One region of the Paucibacter sediminis genome, then DNA from elsewhere that is predicted to be linked to it. Evidence: riboswitches for the same ligand, from Rfam matches in the RefSeq annotation. Region 1 holds a riboswitch; each other region holds the start of a gene.
The links. A riboswitch is a leader RNA that binds a small molecule or an ion and turns the genes downstream of it on or off. The one in region 1 is predicted to bind glycine.
Positions count from the first base shown of each region.

Region 2: it holds a riboswitch for glycine, as region 1 does, so the genes downstream of both, PFX98_RS04040 (D-amino acid dehydrogenase) here and gcvT (glycine cleavage system aminomethyltransferase GcvT) in region 1, are expected to answer to the same signal.
Region 3: it holds a riboswitch for glycine, as region 1 does, so the genes downstream of both, PFX98_RS04885 (branched-chain amino acid ABC transporter substrate-binding protein) here and gcvT (glycine cleavage system aminomethyltransferase GcvT) in region 1, are expected to answer to the same signal.

Region 1 covers NZ_CP116346.1:4,288,423-4,298,474, reverse strand. Annotated here, with positions in the region: gene PFX98_RS19925 (spermine/spermidine synthase domain-containing protein) at 1-689, shown strand, start outside; gene PFX98_RS19920 (L-serine ammonia-lyase) at 702-2,093, opposite strand; gene gcvP (aminomethyl-transferring glycine dehydrogenase) at 2,106-4,982, opposite strand; gene gcvH (glycine cleavage system protein GcvH) at 5,089-5,466, opposite strand; gene gcvT (glycine cleavage system aminomethyltransferase GcvT) at 5,520-6,635, opposite strand; glycine riboswitch at 6,695-6,807, opposite strand; glycine riboswitch at 6,817-6,920, opposite strand; gene PFX98_RS19900 (response regulator) at 7,031-7,690, shown strand; gene PFX98_RS19895 (ATP-binding protein) at 7,690-9,012, shown strand; gene PFX98_RS19890 (DegQ family serine endoprotease) at 9,075-10,052, shown strand, end outside.
Region 2 covers NZ_CP116346.1:874,835-884,886, reverse strand. Annotated here, with positions in the region: gene PFX98_RS04040 (D-amino acid dehydrogenase) at 70-1,362, opposite strand; glycine riboswitch at 1,447-1,560, opposite strand; glycine riboswitch at 1,562-1,654, opposite strand; gene PFX98_RS04035 (alpha/beta hydrolase) at 1,728-2,525, shown strand; gene PFX98_RS04030 (isovaleryl-CoA dehydrogenase) at 2,527-4,179, opposite strand; gene PFX98_RS04025 (YgaP family membrane protein) at 4,349-4,561, shown strand; gene PFX98_RS04020 (RNA polymerase sigma factor) at 4,568-5,131, shown strand; gene PFX98_RS04015 (serine hydrolase domain-containing protein) at 5,259-6,428, shown strand; gene PFX98_RS04010 (GNAT family N-acetyltransferase) at 6,450-7,442, opposite strand; gene PFX98_RS04005 (TetR/AcrR family transcriptional regulator) at 7,540-8,283, shown strand; gene PFX98_RS04000 (GNAT family N-acetyltransferase) at 8,284-8,913, opposite strand; gene PFX98_RS03995 (GGDEF domain-containing protein) at 9,048-10,052, opposite strand, start outside.
Region 3 covers NZ_CP116346.1:1,062,899-1,072,950, forward strand. Annotated here, with positions in the region: gene PFX98_RS04865 (sensor domain-containing diguanylate cyclase) at 1-342, shown strand, start outside; gene PFX98_RS04870 (ligand-binding sensor domain-containing diguanylate cyclase) at 339-3,509, opposite strand; gene PFX98_RS04875 (potassium channel beta subunit family protein) at 3,575-4,555, opposite strand; gene PFX98_RS04880 (FAD-dependent monooxygenase) at 4,667-5,905, shown strand; glycine riboswitch at 6,003-6,095, shown strand; gene PFX98_RS04885 (branched-chain amino acid ABC transporter substrate-binding protein) at 6,264-7,406, shown strand; gene PFX98_RS04890 (hypothetical protein) at 7,618-8,172, opposite strand; gene PFX98_RS04895 (carbon-nitrogen hydrolase family protein) at 8,187-8,990, opposite strand; gene PFX98_RS04900 (YhdP family protein) at 8,987-10,052, opposite strand, start outside.

The sequences.
Region 1 (10,052 bases):
ATTTCTCCATCTGCGAGATCCAGAGCCGCATGCAGACGCTGCGGCCCTATGCGCTGGACCTGGACTACACGCGCACCATGATGGGCTTTCTGCTGCTCAAGGACGAGCCCGACACGCTCGCCATGATCGGCCTGGGCGGCGGCTCGCTGGCAAAGTTCTGCCACCGCTACCTGCCCACGACGCGCATCAAGGTGGTGGAGATCAACCCCCATGTGATCGCGCTGAAGAGCGAGTTCAAGGTGCCGCCGGACGACGAGCGTTTCAAGGTGCGCGAGGGCGACGGTGCCGATTTCGTGCGCTTCCCGCCCTACCGCATGGACGTGCTGATGGTGGACGGCTTCGACAGCGAGGGCACGCCGCCGGCCCTGTGCTCGCAGCGCTTCTACGACGACTGCCTCGATGCCCTGCAGCCCAACGGCCTGATGGTGGCCAATCTGCACACCGGCCATGTCGATTTCGAGACCCATCTGGCGCGCATACGGCGCAGCTTCGGCGAAGAGGTGCTGGTGGTGGGCGACGGCGATTGCAGCAACAGCATCGTGTTCGCCTGCAAGGGCCTGCTGCTGCGGCAGTCGCGGCCGGCGCTCCTGCGCAAGCCGCGGCATTTCGATCGCCAGACCTGGGACGAGTTGCTGCCCTCGTTTGCCGCGGTGGCGGCCGAGCTCAAGCGCTTGCAGGACGGTGCCTGAGCACCGCCAGCCTCAACACTCGACGATATTCACTGCCAGACCGCCGCGCGCGGTCTCCTTGTACTTGGTCATCATGTCGGCGCCGGTGTCGCGCATGGTCTTGATGACCTTGTCCAGGCTGACGAAATGCGTGCCGTCGCCGCGCAGCGCCATGCGTGCCGCGTTGATGGCCTTCACCGAGGCGATCGCGTTGCGCTCGATGCAGGGGATCTGCACCAGGCCGCCCACCGGGTCGCAGGTGAGGCCCAGGTGGTGCTCCATGCCGATCTCGGCGGCGTTCTCCACCTGCTCAGGCGTGCCGCCCATCACCTGGCACAGCGCCGCCGCGGCCATCGAGCAGGCCACGCCCACCTCGCCCTGGCAGCCCACCTCGGCGCCCGAGATCGAGGCGTTTTCCTTGTAGAGAATGCCGATCGCCGCGGCGGTGAGCAGGAAGTCGATCACGCCCTCGTCGTTGGCATGGTGGACGAAGCGGCTGTAGTAATGCAGCACCGCCGGCACGATGCCGGCCGCGCCATTGGTGGGCGCGGTGACGACGCGGCCGCCGGCGGCGTTCTCCTCGTTCACCGCCAGCGCATAGAGGTTGACCCAGTCCATCACCTGCAGCGGGTCGCGCAGCGCGGCCTCGGGGTTGGCGGTGAGGTCGCGGTGCAACTGGGCGGCACGGCGCTTGACCTTGAAGCCACCCGGCAGAATGCCCTCGGTACGGCAGCCGCGCGTCACGCAGTCCTGCATCACCTGCCAGATCTTGAGCAGGCCGGCGCGCGTCTCCTCGTCGCTGCGCCAGTGGCGTTCGTTGCGCCGCATCACCTCGGCGATGCTGATACCGTGCGTCTTGGTCAAGACCAGCAACTCGTCGCCGGTCTTGAAGGGGTAGGGCAGCACGGTGGCATCGGGTGCGATCACCTTCTGCTTCTGGCCGTCGGCCAGCACCTCTTCGGTGACGACGAAGCCGCCGCCCACCGAGTAATAGGTGCGCTCCGCCAGCAACTCGCCCGCCGCATCGAAGGCGCTGAAGCGCATGCCATTGGCATGCAGGGGCAGGCTCTGGCGGCGGAACAGGGTCAGATCTTTCGCCTCGTCGAAGCCAATGCCATGCTCGCCCAGCAGGCTGATGCGCTTGCTGCCGCGGATCTCGGCCAGATAGGCCTCGACGCGCTCCACATCGACGCTGTCGGGCTCGTGCCCGGCCAGGCCCAAGAGCACCGCCTTGTCGCTGCCGTGGCCCTTGCCGGTGGCGCCCAGCGAGCCGTAGAGCTGTGAGCTCACGCGCGCAGTGCGTTCCAGCAAGCCCTCATGGCGCAGGCGCAGCCCGAACAGGCGCGCCGCGCGCATGGGCCCCACGGTGTGCGAGCTCGATGGCCCGATACCGATCTTGAACAGGTCGAAAACGGAAACGGCCATCGGGGGCTCTCTTTACTCGTAGGCAGTCATCGGGGGGCAGGAGCAGACCAGGTTGCGGTCGCCGTAGACGTTGTCCACCCGGCCCACCGGCACCCAGTACTTCTGGCGGCGCAGCGTGGCCACCGGGTAGGCGGCGACCTCGCGGCTGTAGCCGTGCGTCCAATCGGCCTTGAGCAGGCTCTCGGCAGTATGCGGCGCATTCACCAGCGGGTTGTCCTCGCGCGTCCAGACCCCATCGGCCACCTGGGCAATCTCGGCGCGGATCGCCAGCATGGCGTCGCAGAAGCGGTCCAGCTCGGCCTTGGATTCGCTTTCGGTGGGTTCCACCATCAGCGTGCCGGCCACCGGGAAGGACAGGGTGGGGGCATGGAAGCCATAGTCGATCAGGCGCTTGGCCACGTCCTCGGCGCCCACGCCGGTGGCGTCCTTGAGAGGGCGGATGTCCAGGATGCACTCGTGCGCCACGCCGCCACCCTTCACGCCGGCGATATTGCCGCTGAAGTGGATGTCATAGGCGTCGGCCAGGCGCGCGGCCACATAGTTGGCCGAGAGGATGGCCACCTCGGTGGCGGCGGTCAGGCCCTCGGCGGCCATCATGCGCACATACATCCAGCTGATCGGCAGCACCGCGGCATTGCCCAGCGGCGCGGCCGAGACGGCACCGATGGCGGTCTCGCTCTGGTAGCCGGCCGAGCGGTGCGCCGGCAGATAGGGCACCAGATCGGCCACCACGCAGACCGGGCCGACGCCCGGGCCGCCACCGCCGTGCGGGATGCAGAAGGTCTTGTGCAGGTTCAGGTGGCTGACATCGCCGCCGAATTCGCCGGGCGCCGCCACGCCCACCAGGGCGTTCATATTGGCGCCGTCCACATAGACGCGGCCGCCGTGGCTCTTCACCATGGCGCAGATCTCCTTCACATGGGTGTCGAACACGCCGTAGGTGGAGGGGTAGGTGATCATGATGGCGGCAAGGTTGGCGGCATGCTGCTCGCACTTGGCCTTCAGGTCGGCCAGGTCGATATTGCCTTCCTTGTCGCACTTGGTCACCACCACCTGCATGCCCACCATCTGGGCCGAGGCGGGGTTGGTGCCATGGGCCGACTCGGGGATCAGGCAGATCTTGCGATGCGCATCGCCGCGGGACTCGTGCCAGGCCTTGATGGCCAGCAGGCCGGCGTACTCGCCCTGCGAGCCGGCATTGGGCTGCAGCGAGATACCAGCATAGCCGGTGGCCTGGCAGAGCCAGCCGGTGAGCTGCTCGTTCAGCTGCGCATAACCCTGCAGCTGATCGTGCGGGGCGAAGGGGTGCACGCCCGCGAACTCCGGCCAGGTGATCGGAATCATCTCGCTGGTGGCGTTGAGCTTCATGGTGCAGGAGCCCAGCGGGATCATGCTGCGGTCCAGCGCCAGGTCCTTGTCGGCCAGGGCGCGCAGATAGCGCAGCATCTCGGTTTCCGAGTGGTAGCGGTTGAACACCGGGTGCGTCAGGTAGGCGCTCGTGCGCTGCAGCTCGGCCGGGATCAGGGTGGCGACGCCCTTCTCGAAGGCGGCGAGGTCCGCAGAGAGGCCGAACACCGCCAGGATGGCGGCCAGGTCGGCGCGCGTGGTGGTCTCGTCCAGCGAGACCGACACGCTCTGCGCCGAGGTGCGACGGAAGTTCATGCCCGCGGCCACGGCCTTGGCCAGGGTGGCCTCGGTGGCGGCGCCGGTCTTGATCTCCAGTGTGTCGAAGGCGCTGCCGTTGGCCACGCGCTCGCCCAGCGCCTGGGCCAGGATGGCGGTGTAGCTGGCGACGCGCTGGGCGATGCGCTTCAGGCCTTGCGGGCCATGGTAGACCGCGTACATGCTGGCCACCACGGCCGGCAGCACCTGGGCGGTACAGATGTTCGAGGTGGCCTTCTCGCGGCGGATGTGCTGCTCGCGCGTCTGCAGCGCCAGGCGGTAGGCCGGGTTGCCATGCACATCGACGCTCACGCCCACCAGGCGGCCGGGCAGGTTGCGCTTGTACTCGTCCTTGCAGGCCATGTAGGCGGCGTGCGGGCCGCCATTGCACATCGGCATGCCGAAGCGCTGGGTGGTGCCCACCGCGATGTCGGCGCCTTGCTCGCCGGGCGCCTTCAGGAGCGTCAGTGCCAGCAGGTCGGCCGCGACGATCAGCAGGCCGCCCTGGGCGTGCACCGCATCGGCAAGCGCCTGCAGGCCGCGCACTTCACCGCTCACGCCGGGGTATTGCACGAGCGCGGCAAAGCACTCGCTCTGACCGGCCTCGGCGGCGGCACCCACTTGCACGCTGAAGCCCAGCGGCTTGGCGCGGGTGCGCAGCACCTCCAGTGTCTGGGGCAGCACGTCGTCGGCGACGAAGATCACCGTGGACTTGCTCTTGCCCACGCGCGCGGCCAGGGTCATGGCCTCGGCGGCGGCGGTGGCCTCGTCCAGCATCGAGGAGTTGGCGATCGCCATGCCGGTCAGGTCGGTGACCATGGTCTGGAAGTTCACCAGCGCTTCCATGCGGCCTTGCGAGATCTCGGCCTGGTAGGGCGTGTAGGCGGTGTACCAGGCGGGGTTCTCGAGGATGTTGCGCAGGATCACGCCGGGGGTCAGGGTGTCGTAATAGCCCTGGCCGATATAGCTCTTCAGCACCTTGTTCTTGGCTGCCACGGCCTTCAATTCGGCCAGCGCCTGGGCTTCGGTGGCGACGCCCGGCAGTTGCATGCCCTGGCTGCGCTTGATGCTGGCGGGCACGATGGCCTCGATCAGCGCGCGGCGCGAGGCCGCGCCGATCACGGACAGCATCGCCGCCTCATCGGCCGCATCGGGGCCGATATGGCGGGCTTGGAATTCGGCGGCGTTCTCGAGCTCACCGAGCGGCTTCAGGGCAGACATCAACATGGCGCAATCCTCAGGCGCCCGGGCTGGTGGCCGGGGCACCGGTTTTCAATACAACAACGGGCACTCCGTGCCCGCTTTCTTTCTGCTTTGCTGTGAACGGCTGGGATCAGCTGTTCTTGACCAGCTCGTCGTAGGCGGTGCTGTCCATCAGCGCGTCGAGCTGGGCGGGGTTGCTCAGCTTGACCTTGAAGAACCAGCCGCTCTTGAGCGGGTCGGTGTTGGCCAGCGAGGGATCGTTGCGCAGCTCTTCGTTGACGGCGGTGATCTCGCCATCCACGGGCATGTAGACGTCGGCGGCGGCCTTCACCGACTCCACCACGCCGGCCACTTCCTTCTCGGCATAGCTCTGGCCCACATTGGGCAGGTCCACGAACACCACATCGCCCAGCGCGTCTTGCGCATGAACGGTGATGCCCACGGTGGCGGTGCCATCGGCTTCGATCTGGACCCACTCGTGGTCAGGCGTGTACTTGATGTTGCTCATGGTGTGCTCCGAATGTTGGGAGAAAAGACCAGGGGGTCCAAAGAATGGCGGGATCAGCCGCGGAAATAACGATGCGGTGCGAAGGGCGTCGGCGCCACGCTCATGGCCACGCGCTTGTCGCGCACCAGGGCGAACACCGGCGTGCCCACCGCCGTGTGGCTGCTGGGCAGATAGGCCAGGGCCACCGGGCTGCCCACCGTGGGGCCCAGCGAGCCGCTGGTGACGACGCCCAGTTCCTTGCCCTCGGCGTCCACCACCTTGGCGCCTTCGCGCACCGGCATGCGCTCGGCGCTGATCAGGCCCACGCGCTTGCGGCTGGCGCCGCCGGCGAGCTGGCCGTCGATCACCGCGGCGCCGGGGTAGCCGCCGGCACGCGCGCCACCGGCGCGGCGCACCTTCTGGATCGCCCAGGTCAGCGCGCCTTCCACCGGCGTGGTCTCGGTATTGATGTCGTGGCCGTACAGGCAAAGGCCGGCTTCCAGGCGCAGGGTGTCGCGCGCGCCCAGGCCGATGGGCTTGACCTCGGCTTGGGCCAGCAGCTTGCGCGCCAGCGCCACCGCCTGGTCGTTGTGCACCGAGATCTCGAAGCCGTCTTCGCCGGTATAGCCCGAGCGGGTCAGGAAGGTCTCGATGCCGTCCAGATTGAAGAAGCCGCCGGTCATGAAGGTGAGCTTGGCCACCTCGGGGTTCAGGCGCGCCAGCGCGGTGACGGCCTGCGGGCCCTGCAGCGCCAGCAGGGCGCGTTCGGGCAGGCTGATGACCTCGCAGCGGCCGCCGATCTTGGCCTGCAGATGCGCGGTGTCCTGCTCCTTGCAGGCGGCGTTCACCACCACAAAGATGTCGTCGGGGCGGCGGCACAGCATCAGGTCGTCGAGGATGCCGCCCTGCTCATTGGTGAAGAGCGCATAGCGCTGCTTGAACACCGGCAGGTCGATCACGTCGACGGGCACGATCGTTTCCAGTGCGGCACCGGCATCGGCGCCGACCAGGCGCAGCTGGCCCATGTGGGAAACGTCGAACAGGCCGGCCGCCGTGCGCGTGTGCTTGTGCTCGGCGAGGATGCCTTCCTTGTACTGCACCGGCATGTCGTAGCCGCCAAAGGGCACCATCTTGGCGCCAAGTTCGATGTGCAGAGCGTGCAGGGGGGTGGTCTTGAGATCGGCGGACAAGGGACTTACTCCGAGGGCATTCTGAAAGCCCACCCGGTCCTGAGACCGATGGTGGGGGATATGCCCTCGCTGTCCTTGGTACCTGAGAGATTGACCACCGGCGTATCGCCGACAGCTTGCCCCTTCGGTGGGCGAGTTCAACAAAGACCCGCCTCTCTCCAGTGAGGAACGCCTGCATCGAGGCGTCTTGTCAGTCCTTTTGCCTGAGCGTTCGAAGCGTGGGATCACCAGTGCCTCTGCGCCTTCGGCGGCTTTGCGTGGAAAGCTCTCTCCTGACGGCGCGGATTGTAGCCATGGTTTTGGGGCCGGGCGAGCAAATTAAGTCTCGTCTAATGGCCGGCCTTGCCGTGCATGGAAAATCTCACTTCCCCGTAAATCCGGCAAGAGGACTTGGCATGCGACTGCTGCTGGTGGAAGACGACCCGATGATTGGCGAGCAACTGCTCGAGTTGCTGCGCGCCGAAAGCTATGCGGTCGACTGGGTGCGCGACGGCGAACTGGCCGACGCGGCCCTGCAGGCACAGAACTACGACCTGGTGCTCCTGGACCTGGGCCTGCCCAAGCGCGATGGCATGAGCGTGCTGCGCGCGCTGCGGGCGCGCAAGCAGGTCATGCCGGTGCTGATCGCCACCGCCCGCGACGCACTGGAGCAGCGCATTGCCGGGCTGGACGCCGGCGCCGACGACTATGTGCTCAAGCCCTTCGAGCTGCATGAATTGCTGGCGCGCATCCGCGCGCTGCTGCGCCGTGCCAGCGGCCGCGCCGAGCCGGTTTACGAACACCGCGGCGTGAGCATCAACCCCGCCACCCGCGAGGTGGTGGCCGAGGGCCGGCAGGTCACGCTGTCGGCGCGCGAATGGGCGGTGCTGGAGCCGCTGCTGGCGCGGCCGGGCATGGTGCTGTCGCGCCAGCAGCTGGAGGAAAAGCTCTACAGCTGGAAGGACGAGATCAGCAGCAATGCGGTGGAGGTCTATATCCACGGCCTGCGCAAGAAGCTGGGTGCGGCGCTGATCCAGAACGTGCGCGGCGTGGGCTACCGGGTGCCCAAGGAATGATGCTGTTTCCCCGCTCCCTGCGCTACCGCCTGATCGCCTTCCTGCTGCTGGCCTTCTCGCTCTCGGCCCTGGTGCAGGGCGGCAGCGCCTACCGCACCGCGCTGCAGGAGGCCGACGAGATCTTCGACTACCACATGCAGCAGATGGCCTTCTCCCTGCAGGGCAGCGTCGGCAGCGGCACGGTGAGCCTGCCGCTGGGCGACCAGAAGAGCTACGACTTCATGGTGCAGGTCTGGGGCTTGGATGGCGTACCGATGTTCCGCTCTCCGGGTGAAGCCCTGCTGCCGCAGCGCGCGGTGCTGGGCTTCTCGAACCTGGACGCCAACGGCAAGCATTTCCGCGTGTTCTCGCTGCAGACGCGCTACCAGGTGGTGCAGGTTGCGCAGGACCTGGCGGTGCGCCAGCGCATGGCCGGCCAGCTGGCCTTTCGCACCATCGCGCCCATCGCCCTGATGCTGCCGCTGCTGGCTCTGGTGGTGTGGTGGGTGGTGAGCCATTCACTGGAGCCGGTGGCCAAGGTGCGCGACCAGCTGGCCGCGCGCGCGGTCGACGATCTCTCGCCGGTGGCCAGCGAGGAGCTGCCCGCCGAGGTCAAGCCCCTGGTGGACGAGCTCAACTCGCTCTTGGGCCGGGTGCGCCAGGCCTTCGAGGCGCAGCAGCACTTCATTGCGGATGCGGCGCACGAGCTGCGCTCACCGCTGGCGGCATTGAAGCTGCAGCTGCAATCGCTGCAGCGCGCGCCCGATGCACCCGGCCAGGCACTGGCGATCGGGCGCCTGGCCAGCGGCATCGAGCGCGCCAGCCATCTGATCGAACAGCTGATGGCGCTGGCGCGCGAGCAGGCGCCGGGCGAGGCCCAGCAGCTGGCGCAGCCGCTGGCGCTGGACCAGCTCTGCAAGGATGCGGTGGTGGACATCAGCGATGCCGCCGCGGCGCGCCAGATCGACCTGGGCCTGACGCGTTGCGATGCCGCCCAGGTGCGGGGCGAGCCCCAGGCGCTGCGCATGCTGCTGCGCAATCTGCTGGACAACGCCGTCAAATACAGCCCGGAAGGCGGGCGCGTGGACGTGAGCCTGCTGGCCACGCCCGACGAGGCCCTGCTGGTGGTGGAGGACAGCGGCCCCGGCATTGCGGTGGCCGAGCGCGAACGCGTGTTCGATCGCTTCTACCGCAGCGCCGACGCGCAGCAGGCCAGCGGCAGCGGCCTGGGCCTGGCCATCGTGAAGGCGATCGCCGAGCGCCATGGCGCCAGGCTCACGCTGGGCGAGGCGGCGGCGCTGGGCGGCCTGCGGGTGGAACTCAGGCTGCCGCGCATTAAGTGAGGTCTAAGTCTCCGAGAGCAAAGTTCGGCCATCGCGTCAACTCACTCTCAGGAGGCTTCCTCATGAACACCAAGCAAGTCAGCGAAACCATGGTTCCGGCCAAGCGCCTCGTGTGGGCGCTGGTGACCGCCGGGGTGCTGGGCGCCGCCGGCGGTGCCGCAGCGATGCGCGGCGCGGTGGCGATCAAGACCTCGGCCACCCCCGCCGAAGCCGCGACGCCTGCCAGCGAGCTGCTGGCCAGCGCCGCGCCCAGCGCGCAAGGGCCGGCCCCGGTGGCAACACCTGCCCCCGCCGGCTTTCCCGACTTTGCCCAGATCGCCGCGCGCCAGGGCGCCGCGGTGGTGAACATCAGCGTCACCGGCAGCGTCAAGACATCGATGCGGCGCGGCCAGCAGCCGCAGCTGGACCCGAACGATCCCTTCTACGAATTCTTCCGCCGCTTCGGCGTGCCCGGCATGCCGGGCGCCCCTGAAGGTCGCGAGATGCCCACGCGCGGCCAGGGCTCGGGCTTCATCGTCAGCGACGACGGCGTGATCCTCACCAACGCCCATGTGGTGCGCGATGCCAGCGAGGTCACCGTCAAGCTCACCGATCGCCGCGAGTTCCGCGCCAAGGTGCTGGGTGCCGATCCCAAGACCGATGTGGCGGTGATCAAGATCGAGGCCAAGGGCCTGCCCACCGTGCAGCTCGGCTCCACCAAGGATCTGCGTGTGGGCGAATGGGTGCTGGCGATCGGCTCGCCCTATGGCTTCGAGAACAGCGTCAGCGCCGGCGTGGTGAGCGCCAAGGGCCGCGCGCTGCCGCAGGAGAACTTCGTGCCCTTCCTGCAGACCGACGTGGCCATCAACCCCGGCAACTCGGGCGGCCCGCTCTTCAATGCGCGCGGCGAGGTGGTGGGCATCAACTCGCAGATCTACAGCCAGAGCGGCGGCTACCAGGGCCTGTCCTTCGCGATCCCGATCGAGCTCGCGAACCGGGTGCGCCAGCAGATCCAGAACGGCGGCAAGGCCCAGCATGCGCGCCTGGGCGTGACCATCCAG
Region 2 (10,052 bases), 1.9 Mb from region 1:
GGGATGGCCCCAGCGTAGAGGATGCGGTGCCCGGCGGCAAGGGGTCAGATCAAAGCCGCCACACTGTTGTCAGGCGGCCACCGCCTGCAGCTGCCGTGGCCTGCATGTCGCGGCGGTGAAGGCGTAATCCAGCGCCGGCTGTCGGCCGCTGACGATGTCGGCGATGGCTGCGCCCGAGCCGCAGGCATGGGTCCAACCCAGCGTGCCATGGCCCGTGTTGAGGTACAGGCCGGCCACCTTGCTGGCGCCGATATAGGGCAGGTTGGAGGGCGTGGCGGGGCGCAGGCCGGTCCAGTACTGGGCACCCTGGCCATCGGTCATGTGCGGGAAGAGCTCGCGCGTGCGGCGCACGATGGCCTCGCAGCGCACCAGATTGAGCTCGGTGCTGTAGCCGTTCAGCTCGGCCGTGCCGGCGATGCGCAGGCGGTCGCCCAGGCGCGAGAACACCAGCTTGTACTCGTCGTCGGTGAGCGAGACCTGGTAGCTGTGCGCCGGCGCGATCACCGGCAGCGTGACCGAGTAGCCCTTGGCGGGATAGATGTTGAGCGAGACGCCCAGCTCGCGCGCCAGCTGGCGGCTGAAGGAACCCATGCAGAGCACGATGCGGTCGGCGCTGCGCCGGCTCACCACGCCCGCGGCGTTGGCGACGATGACGCGCTCAACGCCCTGCCGGCCCTGTTCCAGGCCGAGGATGCGGGTCTCGTACTCGAAGCGCACGCCGGCCGCCGCGCAGCGCGCCGCCAGCGCCTGGGTGAAGGCATGGGCATCGCCCGATTCGTCGCTGGGCGTCATGCTGCCGCCGACGATCTTGCCGCGGCATTGCGCCAGCGCCGGCTCGATGGCCACGCAATCGTCGGGCGTCTTCATGTCCAGCTCGCAACCCTGCTCGCGCATGATGCGCGCCGGCTCCTGCGCCGCCTCGAACTCGGCCTCGCTGGTGTAGAAGTGCAGGATGCCCTGGCTGCGCTGGTCGTATTGCAGACCCAGCTCCTGGCGCAGGCTCTGCAGCTTGGCGCGGCTGTAGAGACCCAGGCTGACGATGTTGCGGATGTTGTGGGCGGTGCGGCCGGGCGTGCATTCGCGCAGGAACTGCAGGCCCCAGCGCCATTGCGCGGCGTCGGCGCGCAGGCGGAACAGCAGCGGCGCGTCCTCCTTCATCAGCCATTTCAGGACCTTCAGCGGCGCGCCCGGATTGGCCCAGGGCTCGGCGTGCGAGACCGAGATCTGGCCGCCATTGGCATAGCTGGTTTCCAGGCCGGCGGCGGGCTGGCGTTCGAGCACGGTGACCTCATGGCCGGCCGCGCGCAGATACCAGGCGGTGGTGATGCCGGTGACGCCGGCGCCCAGGACGATGACATGCATTGCGAATACTCCGTTCGGGTTGAACGCGCAGGCGTGCAGTCTCTGGCGGAAGTGATGCCAAAAGGGATGCGTGCGCCTGGGCGCGCCGCTCCCGCTGTCCTTGGTGCCTGAGAGATTCGGCGCCGGGCTTGCGGCCCGCGCCTTGCTCCTTCGGCGGCCCCATGCATTGCACATGAGGCACTCTCCAGCATTCGGCTTGAAATCGGATCCAGTACGGGGCCTGAGCGAGTATGGGAGCTTGCGCCTTCGGCGGCGGCTCGCAGGGCGGGCCGCACTCTCCTGAATCCGGGAGCCAGTGTAGCCCAGGTCTTGCATCCGGCGGGGCGCCGCCTGCGTAGACTGCGGGCAAGCGTGGAGGATGCTGCATGCGCAAGACCATTCTGGGGGCCGGCCTGATGCTGCTGCTGGCCTATGGCGCCGCCATGGCCTGGCTGTACTGGCGCCAGGAGCAGCTGCTGTTCCAGCCCGAGCCGCTGGCCGCCGGCCATCGCTTCGAGCTCGGCGCCGATGTGCAGGACCTGCGGCTGAACGTGCCCGGAGCCACGCTCTCGGCCTTGCATCTGCGCCTGCCCCGGCCCAAGGGCCTGGTGTTCTTTCTGCACGGCAACGCCGGCAATCTGCAGACCTGGTTCGTCAACGCCGACTTCTATCGCCGCGCCGGCTACGACCTCTTCATGCTGGACTACCGCGGCTATGGCAAGAGCAGCGGCCATATCGAGAGCGAGGCGCAGTTGCGCGCCGATGTGCGCGCCGCCTGGGACACCGTAGCGCCGCAGTACCGCGGGCTCAAGCATGTGATCTATGGGCGCTCGCTGGGCACGGGTCTGGCGGCGGGGCTGGCCGCCGAGGTCGGGCCGGAGCTGACCGTGCTGGTATCGCCCTACGCCAGCATGTCGGCGCTGATGCGCGAGCACTTTCCCTGGGTGCCACCGGGCCTGCTGCGCTACCCGCTGGACACCGGCGCCGACGTGGCCCGGCTGCGCACGCCGCTGCTGCTGGTGCATGGCGGGCAGGACAGCCTCATCGCACCCCAGCACAGCGAGGCCTTGCTGCGGCAGCAAGGGCAGGCCAGGCTGGTACTGGTGCCCGGCGCGGCGCACAACGACCTGCAGCGCTTCGAGCAATACCAGCAGGCCCTGCGCGAGGCGCTCGCCGCGCTCTGACTCAGATCGGCAGCGCGCGCGCCAGCAGCGCATCGATGGCGATGCCGCGCGTGTCCAGCGCACCGAACACGCGCCCGCTCTGCGCGTCCAGCAGGCGGCTGGCGATGAAGGCCTCGGCCACCTCGCCGGGGGCATGCTGGCTCATCAGGCAGGCCTGGGCCAGCAGCACCAGGCGCTGCGCGAACTGGCGCCCCAGGGCCTCGAAGTCGGCGGCCGGGGTGCGCGTGAGCAGGTCGCGCAGGGCGGCGAGTTCGCTGCGCAGCGGCGCGCTGTCGCCGGCGAGCTGCTGCAGCTCGTCCAGCAGGGCATGGGCGGCCTGCGGCTCGCGTGCGATGCCGCGCAGCACGTCCAGGCACATCACATTGCCCGAGCCTTCCCAGATCGAATTCACCGGCGCCTCGCGGTACAGGCGCGCCAGCACGCCTTCCTCCACATAGCCGTTGCCGCCCAACACCTCCATCGCCTCGCCGCTCAGCTCGACGGCGCGCTTGCAGACCCAGAACTTGGCGGCCGGCGTCATGATGCGTTGCCAGGCGCGCTCGGCGGGAGCGTCCGCGCCGCGCTCGAAGGCCTGGGCCAGCCGCATCATCAGGAGCGCCGCGGCCTCGCTTTCCAGCGCCAGATCGGCCAGCACGCTGCGCATCAGCGGCTGCTCGGCCAGGCGCTTGCCGAAGGCCAGGCGCTCGCGCGCATAGTGCAGGGCCTGCACCAGCGCCTGCCGCATGATGCCGGCGCTGCCGATCACGCAGTTCAGCCGCGTGTAGCCGGCCATCTCGATGATGGTGGGGATGCCGCGCCCGTCCTCGCCAAGCATCAGGCCCCAGGCATCGGCAAACTCGACCTCGCTGCTGCTGTTGCTGCGGTTGCCCAGCTTGGACTTGAGGCGCTGGATGTGGATGGGGTTCTTCGTGCCATCGGGCCGCCAGCGCGGCACCCAGAAGCAGCTGGGCCCGGCCTCGGTGCGCGCCAGCACCAGATGCGCATCGCACATCGGCGCCGAGAAGAACCATTTGTGGCCGCGCAGGCTGTACTCGCCGCCGCGGCCGCCCGCGCCCAGGGGGGTGGCCAGCGTGGTGTTGGCGCGCAGGTCCGAGCCGCCCTGTTTCTCGGTCATGCCCATGCCCACCCAGAGGCTGGTCTTCTGTTCCAGCGGCAGGTCGCGCGGGTCGTAGGCGCGGCTGTAGAGCTGGCCGCGCAGGCGCTCGAACAGCGCCGCTTCCTTTTGCAGCACCGGGATGCAGGCCTGCGTCATGGTGGCGGGGCAGAGGCTGCCGGCCTCGATCTGGCCATGCAGGTAGAAGCCGGCGGCAAAGGCGCTCCAGCGCCCGCGGCGCTCGGTCTCGAAGGCGAGGCTCACCAGGCCCTGGCCGCGGTACAGCGCCAGGAACTCATGCCAGGCCGGGTGGAACTCCACCTGGTCGACGCGGCGGCCGCGCGCATCATGGCTCCTCAGCTCGGGGCCGTGGCGGTTGGCCAGCTCGGCCTGGGCATAGCTCTCGCGCCGGCCCAGCTGCGCGCCGAAATCGAGCAGGGCCGGCTCGGCCCAGTCGGCGCCGGCGCGCGCCAGCGCCTGCCGCAGGATCGGGTCGGTGGCCAACACGTTGTAGTCGGCGTAGTCATCGACCTGGTTGCTGATGCTGTGCGTCTGCCACATGCCCGGGCTCCATGCTCTCGCTTTGTTGATGCCGGAAGTAGAGCGCAGTCGCTGGCGCTGCGCCATCCGGGGCGGGCCGGGGGCGGGCGAATTCTTTTCGCAATGCCGAATCCTTTTGAGGCCCTTCGCACTCTAGGTCGGTGTCCATCACTTCCAAACCGAGCCACACATGTTCTTCATCAAACGCAATCTGCCGCACTGGGAGCGCGCCCTGCGCATCCTCATGGGTCTGCTCATGGGCGGGGCCGTCTTCATGGGCTGGTTCGGTGCCGGCCCCTTGAGCTGGATGGCGGGCGCCGCCGCCGCCACCCTGGCCTCGACCGCCCTGGTCGGCTTCTGCCCGGCCTGTGCGATGCTGGGGCGCCGCGCCCTGAAGAACTGAGCCACCATGATCCGTGCCCAAGCCCCGCTGATCGAGGCCGCCACCCGCGGCGACCCGGGTGCGCTCTCCAGCCTGCTGAGCGTTTGCCAGCCCGACCTGAAGCGCTTTGCCCGGCGCACCTGCGCCAGCAGCGAGGACGCCGAGGACGCGGTGCAGATCGCGCTCTGGCAGCTCTACCGCAAGGTCGGCACGCTGCGCACCGTGGCTACCTTCGCGACCTGGCTGTTCCGCATCGTCGAGCGCGAGTGCTACCGGCTCTACCGCGGCCGCGGCAAGACCGAGGATCTGGACGAACTGGCGCCCACCGAGCAGCCCAGCGCGCCGACCCTGCCCACTGATCTGCGCCTGGACCTGCTGCGCGCGCTGGAGCGGCTCAGCCCGGCCCATCGCGAGGTGCTGCTGCTGCGCGATGTGCATGAGCTGACGGCGCCCGAGGTGGCCGCGCAGCTTGGGCTCAGTCTGGAGGCGGTGAAGAGCCGCCTGCATCGCGCACGCGCCCAGGTGCGCGAGCAGCTGCTGGCAAGCGGCTACTGGATGAAGGACGGTGCGCCCGAGCCCGACGCTTCCTGAGCCACTGTGCATCGCTCGCCACGGCAGTTCATGCCACCGGCTGGGCGCTGAGTCGCTCCGTCGCGGCTCGGCGGCCTGTGCCTGGCGACACTGCGCGCCTTCCTCCTCTGCAAGCGACCCATCCAAGATGATGAACATGACAATCATGGGCCTGGCCGCGCGCGCCGCCCTGCTGTGCGCTGCCGCCGCCACGACCACTGCCTGGGGCAGCGAAGCGGCCACCGAGGCGGCCAAGCCAGTGGCAGCCGCCCAGCCTGCCGTCCCGGCCGTGGGCCTGGACGCTTTGCTGCAGGCCGCCTTGGCCGAACACAAACTGCCCGCCATGGGCGCCGTGCTGATACGCCAGGGGCAGCTGCGCGAGCAAGCCGTGCTGGGTCTGCGCGCGAGTGGATCGGCTGACAGTGTGCAGCCAGGCGATGTGTGGCACCTCGGCTCCAATGGCAAGGCCATGACGGCGGTGATGGTGGCGCGCCTGGTGGAGCGCGGCCTGCTGGCCTGGGATGCGCCCTTGAGCCAATTGCTGCCCGAACTGGCCGCCGACATGCAGCCCAGCTACCGCGCGGCCACGCTGCGCGATCTATTTGCCCACCAGGCTGGCATGCAGCCGGACATTGACGAGTCCTGGGCGCCGGTGTTCCAGAAGGACCGGCGCAGCCTCCATGAGCAGCGCCTGGCCTTTGCCCGCCTGGCCCTGGCCCAGACCCCGGCCTTTGCCGTGGCTAGCGCCGATGGCTATTCCAATAGCGGCGTGCTGATTGCCGGCCTGGTGGCCGAGCGTGCCACCGGCCTGCCCTATGAAACCCTGATGCGGCGTGAGCTGTTCGAGCCGCTCGGCCTGGCGAGCGCGGGCTTTGGTGCCACGCACCACGGCCAGCCGCTGGGCCACAAGGCCGGCGTGCCGGTGGAAGGGCCCGAAGCCGACAACCCGGCCGTGCTGGCACCCGCAGGTGGCATCCAAATGTCGTTGGCGGACTGGGCACGCTTTGCCATCGACCAGATGGCCGGCGAGCAGGGCCGCGGCAAGCTGCTCAAGCCCGAGAGCTATCGCTTCCTGCACCAGGCGGCGCGCGCCGGGGGCAAGTTCGCGCTGGGCTGGCGGCTGCAGGGCAGCATGGCGGGTGTGACGGCACGCCACCTCGCACACACCGGCAGCAACGAGCTTTGGTTCGCGCTCATCGCCATGAAGCCCGACAGCGAGGATGCGGTGCTGGTGGTCAGCAATGCCGGCGAGGACGCCAAGGCCGACAAGGCGGTGCGGGAGGTGGCGGTGCGGGCACTCAAGGCGATGGCGCCCTGAGCCCCGGCGCCAGCTGCATGTCTACAGCTGCTTGAAATAGAGCGCCGTCGGGTGCAGCCTGCCCTCCGGGGTGCTCGCGTAGTCCGGGATGTTGCCGGCATGCTGCCAGCCCAGATGGCGGTAGACCTGCTCGGCCTTGGAGCCGCTCTCGGTGTCCAGCACCAGCAGGCTGCAGCCCGCGGCGCGCGCGAGTTCGTCCGCGCGGCGCAGCAGCAGGCTGGCCAGGCCGCGGCCGCGCGCGCGGCTGTGCACGAACAGTTTCTGCAGCTCGCCGCGATGGCGGCCATTCGGCTTCTGGCACAGCGCCAGCTGCACCGAACCCAGCAGTTGCTGGCCCTCCTGCAACACCAGCAGACGCTGGGCCGGGCCCAGGCTGCGCGCCACCTGCTGCCAGTAGGCCTGTGCCTCGGCCATGCCCAGAGGTTTGAGAAAACCCACCGAGGCGCCCCGCTGCACGCTGTCGATCAGCAGCTCGCAGAGCTGGGCGAGCAGGGACGCGTCGAGCTGCGCCACCTCGTTGAGCAGCAGCGCCGGCACCAGCGTCTTGCCCAGGCAGATCGAGTCGGGCCGCAGCGCGTAGTCGCCGTAGCTGGCGATCTCCCGATAGCCATGGCGCCGATAGAAGGCGAGGGCGCGCGCGTTGGCGGGCCGCGTTTCCAGCCACAGCTCGCGGTAGCCCAGATCCAGGGCCTGCAGCTCCAGATGGCGCAGCAATGCGCTGCCCACGCCGCGCGTGCCGGCTCGCGCATACATGCGCTTGAGCTCGGCAGCATGGCCCTCGCCCAGCGGGCGCAGGGCCGCGCAGCCCAGGCCCTCGCCCTGCGCGCCCAGGGCCACCATGAAGAGCGCGCGCTCGCCGCGCACCGTGTCCGGATCGAAGCGTGCGGCGCCGCTGTCGCCGCTGATGGCCGCCAACTCGGCGTTCAAGGCCTGCATCAGTTCGAGGGCGACCGGCGCGGCCGGGTCGAGCGGCAGCAGGCGATGGGCGGTGGGTTCGGCGGCAATCTGTGGCATGGTAGAGCCTGCGGTAAGAATTTATCCAGTGACAAATTATTAACCAATGGTTAGCAAAAACGCAAATCCCACTGCCCGCCCCACTGGCGCCAAGGGCTTGCACCCCAGCACCGGGGTGGTGACGCCCGCACCAGAGGGGGATCGGCCGGCCGCCAAGCCGGTGCCGCGCACGCGCCAGAAATTGGCGAGGCCGGAAGGGCCGCTGAAGCGGCAGGCGCGCAAGAGCGTGGGCGAGGATGCGGCGCCCAGTGCCTCCAAGCTGCGCCGGGCGGCGCACAAGGAGGCGCTGGAGCAGGCCATCCTGGATGCCGCCCGCGCCCTGTTTGCCGAGCGCGGCCACGAGGCCGTCACGCTGCGCGAGGTGGCGGCCGCGGTGGGCTATTCACACGCCACCATCTACAGCTTTTTTGCCGACAAGCGCAGCCTGCTGGCGCGCCTCAGCGAGGAGGGGGCCGAGCTGCTGCGCGATTGCCTGGCCGGCCAGGCCGGGCCGGCGTCAGCCGGCGCCGCCGAGCGCCGGCTGACGCTGCGGCGCATGGCCATCGCCTATGTGCGTTGGGCGGTGGCGCATCCGCATCATTACCGGCTGCTGTGCGTGGATCCGGCGCTGGACGAGGCGGCCGCGCTGGAGGCCTACGCGCTCTTGCGCACGGCCCTGGGTCAGCTGCGGCTGGCGGCCGGCTGGCAAGACCTGGACCTGGCCACACAGACGCTGTGGGCGGCCCTGCATGGCGCGGCCCTGCTGGAAACAAGCCTGGCCCGGGAGGCCGGCTATCCCTGGCGGGATTTCGAGGCGCGCCTGGACGGGCTGGCGCGCCTGATCGAAGCGGGCTTTTGCTGATCAGCGCCCCGGCAGACGCTTGTACATGAGCGCCGAGCTGTGCAGGCGGCCCTCGGCGCAGCTCATGTAGTCGGGGATCTCGCCGGCGCGCTGCCAGCCCAGGTGCTGGTAGACCGCCTCGGCCTGCGAATCGGCCGGCGCGTCCAGCACCAGCAGATGGCGGCCCTGGCTGATGGCCTCGCATTCGACCCGGCTCATCAGCTGGCTGGCGATGCCCCGTCCGCGCTCATGGCTGTGCACCATCAGACGCTGCACTTCCCCGCGGTGGTGCGCATTCGCCTGCGGGCACAGCGAGAGCTGCACCGCACCCTGCAGCGGGCCATGGCCCTCGTCCTCGCTGGCGATCCAGAGGCTGTGGTGCTGGCCCAGCTTGGCGTACACGCCATGCCAGTAGTCCAGCGCCGCATAGCGCGAGAGCGGCGCCAGAAAGCCCAGCGAGGCGCCCTGGTGCACGCTGTCGATGAGCAGATCGGCCAGCGCCGGCAGCCATTGCAGATCGCGCGAGTTGAGCTTGAGCACCTTCACCGGTGTGCGCCGCAGGCTGGTCTGGGCGCCGCTGTCGCGTGCCAGCGCGGTGAGGGCGCGCGGGGCGCGGGCGGGAACGGCGGAAGGGCTGTAGGCGACGTGCATGGTGAGGGCTCCCAGATCAGAGTTCGATCAATCAAACATTCCGCCCGTCTTGTGGACGGGATCTGGTATTCCCTAACGCAAGCCCTGTGCCAGGTCTTGCCAGGTCTTGCCACGAGGCCTCGCCGTGGCCGGCCTCAGGCCTCCAGCCCCGGCTCCGCCACCAGGCAGCCCTTGCCGGTGCGCTTGGCCTCGTAGAGCGCCGCATCGGCGCGGCGCAGCAGGTCCTCGACATTGCGATCGCCGTGGCGCAGCTTGGCCCAGCCGGCCGAGTAGTTGATCGCGAAGCCCAGCTCGGCCGGGCTGCGGGCGGCCAGCGCGTCGCGCACGCGCAGGTCCATGGCGCGCGGGCCCTGGGCGTCGCTGCGCGCCATCAGCACGGCGAACTCCTGCCCGCCCACGCGCGCCACCAGATCGCCCAGCCGCATCTGCTGCTGCAGGCAGCTGGCAAACAGGGCCAGGGCCTGGTCGCCCGCGGCCTCGCCATGCTCGGCATTGATCTGCTTGAAGCTATCCAGGTCCATCAGCATCAGGGCCAGTGGTTCGTCGTAGCGGCGCGCCATCGAGATCATGTCCACCGCGCGCAGGCCGAAGGCGCGGCGGTGGCACAGGCCGGTGAGGTCGTCGAGCTGGGTCAGGCGCTTCAGCTGGGTCTCGGTCTCGCCGCGCCAGGCCACCAGCACCGCCAGCATCACCGCCAGCAGATTGATATTGCCCATCAGCGCAAAGCCGGTGTTGATCCAGTGCTCGGCGGTGTAGGCGGGCAGGGCCGCGGTGTCTGTCACGGCCAGATGGCCGCGCGCCAGGCTGAACAGCGCCATCAGCGCCAGGCTGCCGCCCAGCAGGCCGCGCCAACGCAGGCTGTGCCGCTCGGCATGCGGGCTCTGCAGCAGCAGGGCCAGGCTGATGGCCAGCATCTGCAGCGCGAACAAGGCGCTGCTCCAGCCCAGGCGGAAGGCATAGCTGTCGAAGCCGAGCAGATAGCCCAGCGTCAGCAGGGGCGGGATCGCCAGCGCCAGCCAGCGCCCGGGCCGGTGGCCCAGCCAATGCTGGATGGAGAACCAGAGCAGGGCCAGGCTGGCACTCAGCGAGAGCATCGCGGCGCTGGCCAGCCAGCGCTGCAGGCCCAGCGGCGAGATCAT
Region 3 (10,052 bases), 2.1 Mb from region 1:
GCGGTGGCCTCGGTGCTGCGCAACAGCGCCAATCGCCCGGCCGATCTGGTGGCGCGTTATGGCGGCGAGGAATTCGTGCTGCTGCTGGCGCAGACCGATACCGAGGGCGCGCGGGCGGTGGCCACGCGCTGCCGCGAGCTGCTGGCCGGCCTGGCCCTGGCGCATGAACTCTCGCCGCTAGGCGGTGGCCTGCTGACGCTCTCGATCGGCATGGTCAGCGGCGTGCCCTACCGCGGCAGCTCGGCCTCGCAATGGCTGGCCCAGGCCGACCTGGCGCTCTACCAGGCCAAGTCGCAGGGGCGCGACCGCGCCGTGGTGGCGCCAGTTTTCTCGGAAGCCTAGTTCACCGGCCGCTCGCGCGAGCCCGCCATCTGCAGCGCGCCGGTGGCCAGCCATTCGGCCAGCGGGCGCTGGCGCCAGGCGCGCAGCTCCTCGTCCGACGCGGCGCTGGCGCTCACCACCCCCAGCCAGCCGTTGCGGCCGGCGCGCTTGACGGCATAGAGCGCCGCATCGGCCACGTCGATGACGCTGGACCAGTCGAGCGCGCGCGCATGCGCCGGCGCCAGCGGGAAGCAGGCAAAGCCCACCGAGCAGGTCTTGTGCAGCAGGCTGCCGTCGTCCAGCACAAAGGGGCGGTCCGCCACCATGGCGCGGGCGCGCTCGGCCAGCTCGGCGGCATGGTGGCGCGAGGTGGCGCGCGCCACGATCAGGAACTCCTCGCCGCCCCAGCGCACCAGGTAGTCGGCATCGCGGAACACCGACAACAGACGGCCGCGCATCTGCTGCAGCACCGCGTCGCCGGCGGAATGGCCATGCTGGTCGTTGACCTGCTTGAAGTGATCCACGTCGACCAGGAAGAACAGCAGGTCGGCGTCGTCGTGCAGGGGCGCGCCATGCTGCTGATGGCCCTCGTGGCGGCGGATCGCCAGCGCCACGTCGGCCTCGATGTGCTGGGCCAGGAAGCGGCGGTTGCGCAGGCCGGTGAGCGGATCGGTGAGGCTGGATTCGCGCATCGCCTGCGAGAGGTTTTCCAGCGCCAGGGTGCGCTCGCGCACCTTGGCCTCCAGCGCCAGCTGCTGGCGCTGCAGATAGCCGGTGCGCCATTGCACCAGCGCATAGACCAGCCCGCCCAGCAGCAGCACCGCCAGGGCGCGCGCCCACCAGGTCTGCCACCAGGTGGGCCGCACATGCACCGGCAGGCTCAGCTCCTGCGCGCTCCAGTCGCCCACGCGGTTGCTGCCGCGCACCTTGAGCAGGTAGTCGCCGGGGCTCAGATTGCTGTAGCTGGCGACGCGGAAATCGGCATCGGTGTCGACCCAGTCGGCGTCCAGCCCCTGCAGCTGGTAGCGGTAGCGGTTGCGTGCCGGGTTGCTGTAGTCCAGCGCCGCGAACTCCAGGCTGAAGCCGCGCTCGCCGGGCGCCAGGGTCAGGCCTTGCGCCACGGTGGCCAGGGGGCGGCGCTCGCCATCCACGCGCAGCTCGGTGGGCACCACCGGCGGCGCATAGGCCCAGCGCTTGAAGCGCCCGGGCTCCACCACCAGCAGCCCCTTGTTGCCGCCATAGGCCAGCCGCCCGTCGGCCAGCTGGGCATAGGCGCGGAACCAGCCGGTGCCGATGTCGGCACCATCCGCCGGGCTGAGCTCGTAATAGCGGCCATCGGCCGGATCGAAGACGGCGCGATGCGTCCAGATGCGGCCATCGGCATCGGCCAGCAGATTGGCGCCGAAGCCGCGCCCGCCAAAGCCATGGCGCTCGGCCACGCGCTCGAAGCTCGCCAGCCGGCCGTCCCAGGCCTGCAGCCGGTGCAGGCCCGCGGCCGTATCGATCCAGAGCCGCTGCTGCGCGTCCACCAGCAGGCCCAGCACCGATTTGCTGGCCAGGCCCGCCTCCGGCTTGGCGACGATGGGCTGCAGCTCGCGCGCGCCCGCCGCCACCCGGTAGAGGCCGCTCTCGCCGCCCACCCAGAGGCTGGCATCGGGCATCTCCACCAGCGCGTTGACATCGCCGCTGAGGGTCTGGCCGCCGGCCAGCTGCACGCGCTCGAGCCCGCGCGCACCCGGATCGTGCCGGTACAGGCCGTCCTGCGTGCCGATCCAGATCGCGCCGTCGCGGCTGGCGCGCAGACAGCGCGCCCGGCCCTTGCCGGCGCTGTGCACGCTCAGCAGCTCGCGCCGCGGGCTGAATTCATAGACGGCGGTATCGGTGCCCACCCAGACCCCGCCATCCAGCGCCTGCGCCAGGCCGCCCACGCGCCCGCCCTGGAAGCGCCCGGCCACGCCATGCTGCGGCCGGATCGCGCCGATCACGCGCAGCTGCGCATCCATCACCGCCACGCCGCGCTCGTTGGTGCCGACCCAGATCTCGCCCTCGCGGGTCTGCAGCAGGCTGCGCACATCGGCCTCGCCGAACACGCTCGCGGCGTCGGCATCGGCGCGTCGCACCCAGAGCCCGGTGGCCGCCGGGTTGTGGCGCTGCAGGCCACCGCCATAGCTGCCCACCCAGATCCAGCCGGCGGCGTCGCGCAGCAGCACGCGCACATCGTTGGCGGCCAGGCCCCAGGGGCGTGCGTCGTCGTGGCGCAGCTGCTTGAGCAGGGCGCCGTCCTGCACCGCGCGCAGCTCCAGGCCGGTGGCGCTGGCCACCCAGACCTCGGTGTCGTTGAGCGCCGCCAGCGCATAGACCGAGCTGGACTTGCTGCCGCCCTGGCCGGCGGGCGCACGCGCCAGCCAGCGGCCGGCGCCGCTGACGGGATCCACGATGGCCAGTTCGCCCTGCTGGGTGCCGACCCAGAGGCGGCCGTCGGGCGCCTCGGCCAGCATCGAGATGATCTTGCCCGCCAGCTGCTGCGGCTGCGCCGCATCGGAGAACACCGGCTCGAAGCGCTGCCCGCCCGGGCTCAGCCGCGCCAGCCCGTTCCAGGTGCCGGCCCAGAGCTGGCCGCGCCGGTCCAGGTAGAGGCTCTGGATGCGGTCGTCGGGAATGCCGCCGCCGGCGCGGTTGAAATGCTGGAACACCGCCTTGGCGGGATCGACGCGGTCCAGCCCGCCGCCGATGGTGCCGACCCAGATGCTGCCATCGCGGTCCTGCGCCAGCGCCCGCACCGTGCCGGGGGCGAGCGACTTGGGATCGGCGGCATTGCTGCGGTAGAAGGTCCAGCGATCGGCCGCGGGGTCGTAGAGGCCCAGGCCATCGCTTTCGGTGCCCACCCACAGCCGGCCATCGCGCGCCGCCAGGATGGAGCGGACGAAGCTGGTGCCGAGCTGGCGGCGCTGCTCGTTGTGCATGGCCACCGACTTGACTTGATAGCCATCAAAGCGCACCAGGCCGACGCTGGTGCCGACCCAGATGAAGCCGCTGCCGTCCTGGGCGATCGCCGACACCACGCCGTCGGCGATCGAGCCGGCATCGCCCACCGAATCGAAGCGCGGCTCCGCCAGCAGCGGCTGCTGCGCCGCCGCCGGGCCGCACAGCAGGCACAGAAACCACAGGATCAAGGCGCGCCCGAGCATGCCGCGATATTAGCGGCCCGCGGCGCCACCCAGGCAGTGCAACGCGGCCGGGGTCAGTTCTTGCCTTACTTGGCCAGAGGCTTGGTGATGGCGTCGATGCGTTCCAGCACTTCCGGCGTCAGCTTGGGCGCCAGCGCCAGGGCGGCCAGGTTGTCCTGCAGCTGGCTGAGCTTGCTGGCGCCCAGGATCACGGTGGAGACATGCGGGTTGTGGTTGGCCCAGGCGATCGCCAGCTGCGCCACATTGCCGCCCAGCTCGGCGGCCAGCTTCTCCAGCTCGGCCACCGCGGCGTTCTTGGCGGCGTCCTGCAGCTGCTCGCGCATCCAGGCCATGTTCTCCAGCGAACCACGGCTGCCCTCCGGAATGCCGGCCTTGTACTTGCCGGTCAGCAGGCCCGAGGCCAGCGGGCTCCAGGTGGTGAGGCCCAGGCCCAGGTCCTCGTACAGGCGCGCGTACTCCTGCTCGACGCGCTGGCGGTGGAACAGGTGGTACTGCGGCTGCTCCATCACCGGCTTGTGCAGGTGGTGGCGCTCGGCGATCTCCCAGGCGGCGCGGATGTCGGCGGCCGACCATTCGCTGGTGCCCCAGTAGAGCGCCTTGCCCTGGGTGATCATGTCGCTCATCGCGCGCACCGTCTCCTCGATCGGCGTGTGCGGATCGGGGCGGTGGCAGTAGACCAGGTCGATGAAGTCCAGGCCCAGGCGCGCGAGCGAGCCGTCGATCGCCTGCATCAGGTACTTGCGGTTGAGCGTGTCCTTGGCATTGACGGTATTGGCCTCGCGGCTGATGCCCCAGAAGAACTTGGTCGAGACGATGTAGGACAGGCGCGGCCATTTCAGCGCCTTGAAGGCCTCGCCCATCACCACCTCGCTCTTGCCCATGGCATAGACCTCGGCGTTGTCGAAGAAGTTCACACCGGCGTCGAAGGCGGCCGCCAGCATCTCGGTGGCGGCCTTGGTGTCGACCTGGTTGTGATAAGTGACCCAGGAGCCCAGCGAGAGCTCGGAGACTTTGAGGCCGCTGCGGCCCAGGCGACGGTATTGCATATGTTGGACTCCTATCGGGAAGGGCCAGAGCGTAGCGGACTCCCGCCGCTATAGTGGGCGGCGCACGGCAAAGCCCGCCGGCGTACTCCGAATTCATACGCTATGCGCACCATGCCCACCGAAGCCAGCACGCCGACCCGCATGTCACTCGCCGTGGTGGGCGCCGGGCCGGCCGGCCTGAGCCTGGCCCTGCTGGCCGCCCAGCTGCTGCCGGAGGCGGCCATCAGCCTGTTCGACGCACGGCCGCTGGAGCGCGATGTCTCGGGCGACCCGCGCACCCTCGCGCTCTCGCTGGGCAGCGTGCAGCTGCTGCAGCGCCTGGGCACCTGGCAGGCGGGCCAGGCCGCGCAGGCGCAGGCGATCCTGCAGGTGCAGGTGAGCCAGGCCCCACCCACGCTCAGCCACCCCTGGCTGTTCGGTGCCGGCGGCCAGCCCGAGGTCAGAATCAGCGCGCGCGAGCAGGGCGTGGAGCAGCTCGGCGCGGTGCTCAGCTACGGCCAGCTGGTGGCGCCGCTGCAGGCCGCCTGGCTGCAAGCCTGCGCGCGCGCGCCGCAGCGCCTGTCCGCGCGCTTCGGCCAGGGCGTGTCGGCCATCAAGCCTGAGGGATCGGGCGTGGAGATCGACGCCGGCGATGCCCATCTGGCCGAGCGCTTCGACCTTGCCGTGGTGGCCGAGGGCGGCGTGTTTGCCGAGCAGGCCCGCAAGGCGGTGGCGCGCGACTATGCGCAGAACGCCTGGGTCGGCACGGTGGAGCTGGACCCGGCCGCGCCGCCGGGCGTGGCCTACGAGCGCTTCACCCGCAACGGCCCGCTGGCCCTGCTGCCCCTGCCCGAGCGCGCCGGCCAGCGCCGCGCGGCCCTGGTCTGGTGCCTGCCGCAGGCCGAGGACGAGATCGGCACGCTCAGCGACGCGCAGCGCCTGGCGGTGCTCAACACCCTGCTGCCGCCGGGCCTGCCGCCGCTGCGCGGCATCGGCGCGCTGAAGTGCTTCCCGCTCGGCCTGAACGCCGAGCGCACCCTGGTGGAGGGCCGCGTGATCCGCATCGGCAATGCCGCCCAGACCCTGCACCCGGTGGCCGGCCAGGGGCTCAACCTGGGCCTGCGCGACGCCTATGCGCTGGTGCAGGCACTGCGCACGGAGGGCGCGATCGACAGCGCGCTGCGCCGCGTGGAATGGCAGCGTGCGCCCGACCGCTGGAGCATGATCGCCGCCACCGATTTCCTGGCGCGCAGCTTCGCCTGGCGCTGGCCCGGCCTGCCGGGCGCACGCGGCCTGGCGCTGGCCGCGCTGCAGGCCGCCCCGCCGCTGAAGCGCGCGCTGGCGCGGCAGATGATGTTCGGAAGGCGCTGAGGCGGCCAAAACAAGGGTTAACCCTTGCCTCAGGTATAGTCATCAACTTCACCGCAAGACCGAGGTCGCCTGTCGACCGTCTTGCCGGCCACGAGCCCGAGCGACGTCGGGAGAGTCCGCGTGCCACCCGCGCGGCGCCGAAGGAGCAACCGCCCCGGAAACTCTCAGGCAAACGGACCGATGTCGCGGATGAACTCTGCAGAGTTGCCGGCTGCCTGACGTCCGCCGGTACGCCGAAGGAGCAAGTCTGGCCCCCGGGGGGCCGCACGAATCTCTCAGGTGTCAGCAACAGAGGGGGCGACGACCACCGCGGTCCGGTGGCGTCACTTGACCCACCGACGTCGACAAAAGAGATTTCATGAAACCTACCCCATCACGCCTCGGCGGCATCGCCCTGGCCTGCCTCGCCATGTCCGCGCACGCAGCGGAGCCCCTCGTGGTCAAGATCGGCCATGTCGCCGCACTCAGCGGCCCCGCCTCACACCTCGGGCGTGACAACGAAAGCGGTGTCCGCATGGCGATCGAGGAATTGAACGCCAAGGGTCTGCAGATCGGCGGCCGCCCGGCCCGCTTCGTGCTCCTGGCCGAGGACGACGCCGGCGACCCCAAGCAAGGCACTGCCGCGGCGCAGAAGCTCGTGGACAACAAGGTCAACGGCGTCGTCGGCCACCTGAATTCGGGCACCGCAATCCCTGCCGCGCGCATCTACGCCGACGCCGGCATCCCGCAGATTGCGCCGTCGGTGACGAACCCGCGCTACACCCGCCAGGGCTTCAAGACGACCTTCCGGATGGTCGCCGACGACGCCCAGCTCGGTGGCACGCTGGGCCGCTACGCTGCACAGACGCTGAAGGCGAAGACCGTTGCGGTCATCGACGACCGCACCGCCTATGGCCAGGGCGTTGCCAGCGAGTTCGAGAAGGCCGCGAAGGCCGCCGGCGCGACGATCGCCAAACGTGAGTTCACCAACGACAAGGCGACCGACTTCACGGGCATCCTCACCGGCATCAAGGCGGCCAAGCCCGACGTGATCTTCTACGGCGGCATGGACGCGGTGGCCGGCCCGATGCTGCGGCAGATGAAGCAGCTGGGCATCCAGTCGAAGTTCATGGGCGGCGACGGCATCTGCACCGCCGAGTTGCCCAAGCTGGCTTCGGGCCAGGTGCCCGACGGCCAAGTGGTCTGCGCGATCGCTGGTGGCGTTGACGCGGCACAGCGGCCGGCGCTCGACAAGTTCAAGGCCGACTTCAAGAAGAAGTTCGGCATCGAGGTCCAGATCTACTCGCCCTACACCTACGATGCCACGAAGGTGATGGCCGAGGCGATGGTCAAGGCGGGATCGGCCGAACCGGCCAAGTACCTGCCGGTGCTACAGAAGATCAGCTACCCCGGCGTCATCGGCACCGTCGCTTTCGACGAGAAGGGCGATATCAAGAACGGTGCACTGACGCTCTACACCTTCAACCGCGGACAGCGCGAGGAGCTCGGCGTCGTGCGCTGAGCAGATGCGGGCGGCACGGTGGCCAGACCGTGCCGGGCGAGCGCCTGCCCCCCCCGGCTCAGGCGCCCCGCCCTGCACGGCCTTCAACGGCCTGTCATCAAGCGCCCCGACACTGGGGCCATGAACAATATTCAGGCCCAAACTCTCCATCAACTCCTGCAGACCACGCGGCAAGCCTGGCTGGGCCAGCCGCAGCCGGCGCAGGCGCGTCTCAGTAGCGCAGCTCCAGCAGCTCCCGCAGCGCGGCATTGATGTTCTTGCGCAGCGCGCCCTCGTTGGCCAGGCGCAGGCGCTCGTTCTGGTCCAGCATGGCGTCGCCGAACTCGGCCACATGCACGCTGCGCAGCTCGCGCTGGTAGAGCTTGTTGCCGCTGGCCTTGTCCAGCAGTTCATAGGCCATCGTCAGCGCCACGCGGGCGTCGCCCACCGCCACCGCGGGTTGCTCCAGCGCCAGCAGCGCGGCGCGCAGCTCGTAGCGGCCGCCCTGGGGCTGCGGCGCCAGCATGCCGGCGGCCTTGAGCGATTCCTGCAGCGCCACGCGCAGCGCCTCGTCGCCGATCTTGGAGCCCCACAGGCGGCCGGTCGGCTGGCCGCCCAGCACCTGGCCCAGCTGCACCTGCTGCTTGAGCGCCTCGGGCACCCAGCCGCGCAGCTGCAGGCCGTCGGCCACGCTCAGGCGCATGCCCTCGGGGTCGGCGGGCGTGCCGCAGCCGGCGAGCGCAAGACCTGCCCCCAGCAGGGCCAAGAGTGATGTGCGGCGTTGCATGGCGTGCTCCTCGATCAAAGTCGGCGGTGTTGCAGGGCCGGCAGCTGGGCGCGCAGGGCGGCCATGCGCGGCGCGTCCAGCTCAGCGATGGCCAGGCCCTCGCCCTCAGGCAGGCAGGCGAGCACCTCGCCCCAGGGATCGACGATCATGCTGTGGCCCCAGGTGCGGCGGCCGTTGGGATGCGTGCCGCCCTGGGCCGGCGCGATCACATAGGCGAGGTTCTCCACCGCGCGAGCGCGCAAGAGCAGCTCCCAATGCTTCTGGCCGGTGGTGTAGGTGAAGGCCGCGGGCACGGCCAGCAGGTCGCAGGGGCCACCCACGCCCATGGCACGGTAAAGCTCGGGAAAGCGCAGGTCGTAGCAGACCGAGAGCCCGAGCTTGAGCGGCCCGGCCTGCAGCGTCACCGGCGCGTCGCCAGGCTCGAGCACGCGGCCCTCGTCATAGCGCTCGCGGCCATTGTCGAAACAGAACAGGTGCAGCTTGTCGTAGCGCGCCGCGCGACGGCCGTCCGGGGCATAGACGCAGCAGGCATTGCGCACCTTGTCGGCCCGCGCGCTGCGTATCGGCAGGGTGCCGCCGATCACCCACAGGCCCAGCTCGTGCGCCGCCTGGCTCAGCATGGCCTGGATCGGGCCCTCGCCATCGGCCTCGGCGATGGCTAACTTGTCGGCGTCGGCCGTGCCCATCAGGCAGAAATACTCGGGCAGGGCCACCAGCTCGGCGCCCTGGGCGCGGGCGGCCTCCATCCAATGGCGCGCACGCGCCAGATTGGCCGCCACCTCGGGGCCCGAGACCATCTGTATCGCTGCCAGCTTCATGGTGCTGCTCCTGATGCCGCCTCCTCGGGCGGCTTGCGCTCGGACTTCTCGATGCGATCGACCTTGGGCGCATCCCACATGCCGGTGACATGGAATTCCTCCGTGCCGGCCGCTGCCATGGGCTTGCGCAACAGCCATTGGGCCAGGAAGGTGCCCAGGCCGATCGCCGGATTAATGGCCGCATAAGCCAGCGAAGCGCCGCCCACGTTGAGCTCGGGCACCACCAGCACGCGCAGATCCTGGGTCTCGGCGGCCAGATCGGCCTGGCCCTCCATCAGCACCGCCGCCTGCAGGCCCACCATGCGCAGATTGCTGGTATGGGCCACGCCCTTCTCGATGCGCAGGTCGCCGGTGAAGCTGTCGAAGGCAAAGCCCTGCGAGAACACATCGCGGAAGTCCAGCAGCAGGCGGCGCGGCAGCGATTGCAGGCTCAGCACGCCCAGCAGCCGGCCCACGCCGGGCTCGGCCTGCAGGAACTGGCCGGCGTCCAGCGCCACATGCAGCTGGCCGCCCATGCTGGGGTAGTCGGGGCTCAGCGGCGAGCCCTGCCAGCCGAGCTGGCCGTTCAGGCGGCCCTTGCCGCCGCGCAGGATCTGCCCCTGGCCCAGCGCCTGCAGGAGCTTGCCGCCGTCGCTGACGTCCAGCTGCCAGTCCAGCAGGGTGCGGCGCTGACTCTGCCCAGGCTCGGCCACCCATTGCCCGGTGGCGTTGAGCAACGCGTCGGGGTGCTTGATCTGCAGCCGGGCGAGCTTCCATTCGCGCGTCGGCCCCACCAGCTGGGCATCGATCTCCAGGCGGCCCAGCTTCTTGCCGCGCAGCTCGAAGTCCTCCACCACGATGTCCAGCGCCGGCACGCTGCTGGGCTGCTTCTCCAGCAGCTGCAGCACCGAATCGGCCTCGCTCTTGGGCAGGGCCAGGCGGCCCAGGCGGGCGTAGACGCGGCCGGGCTGGCCGGCGCGCGCCTGGCGCAGCTCCAGATAGCCGCTCAGCTGTTCGGCGTCGATGGTGGCGCGCCAGCCGTTCTGCTCGGGCGCGCGGCTCAGGCCCGCCACCAGGCGCGAG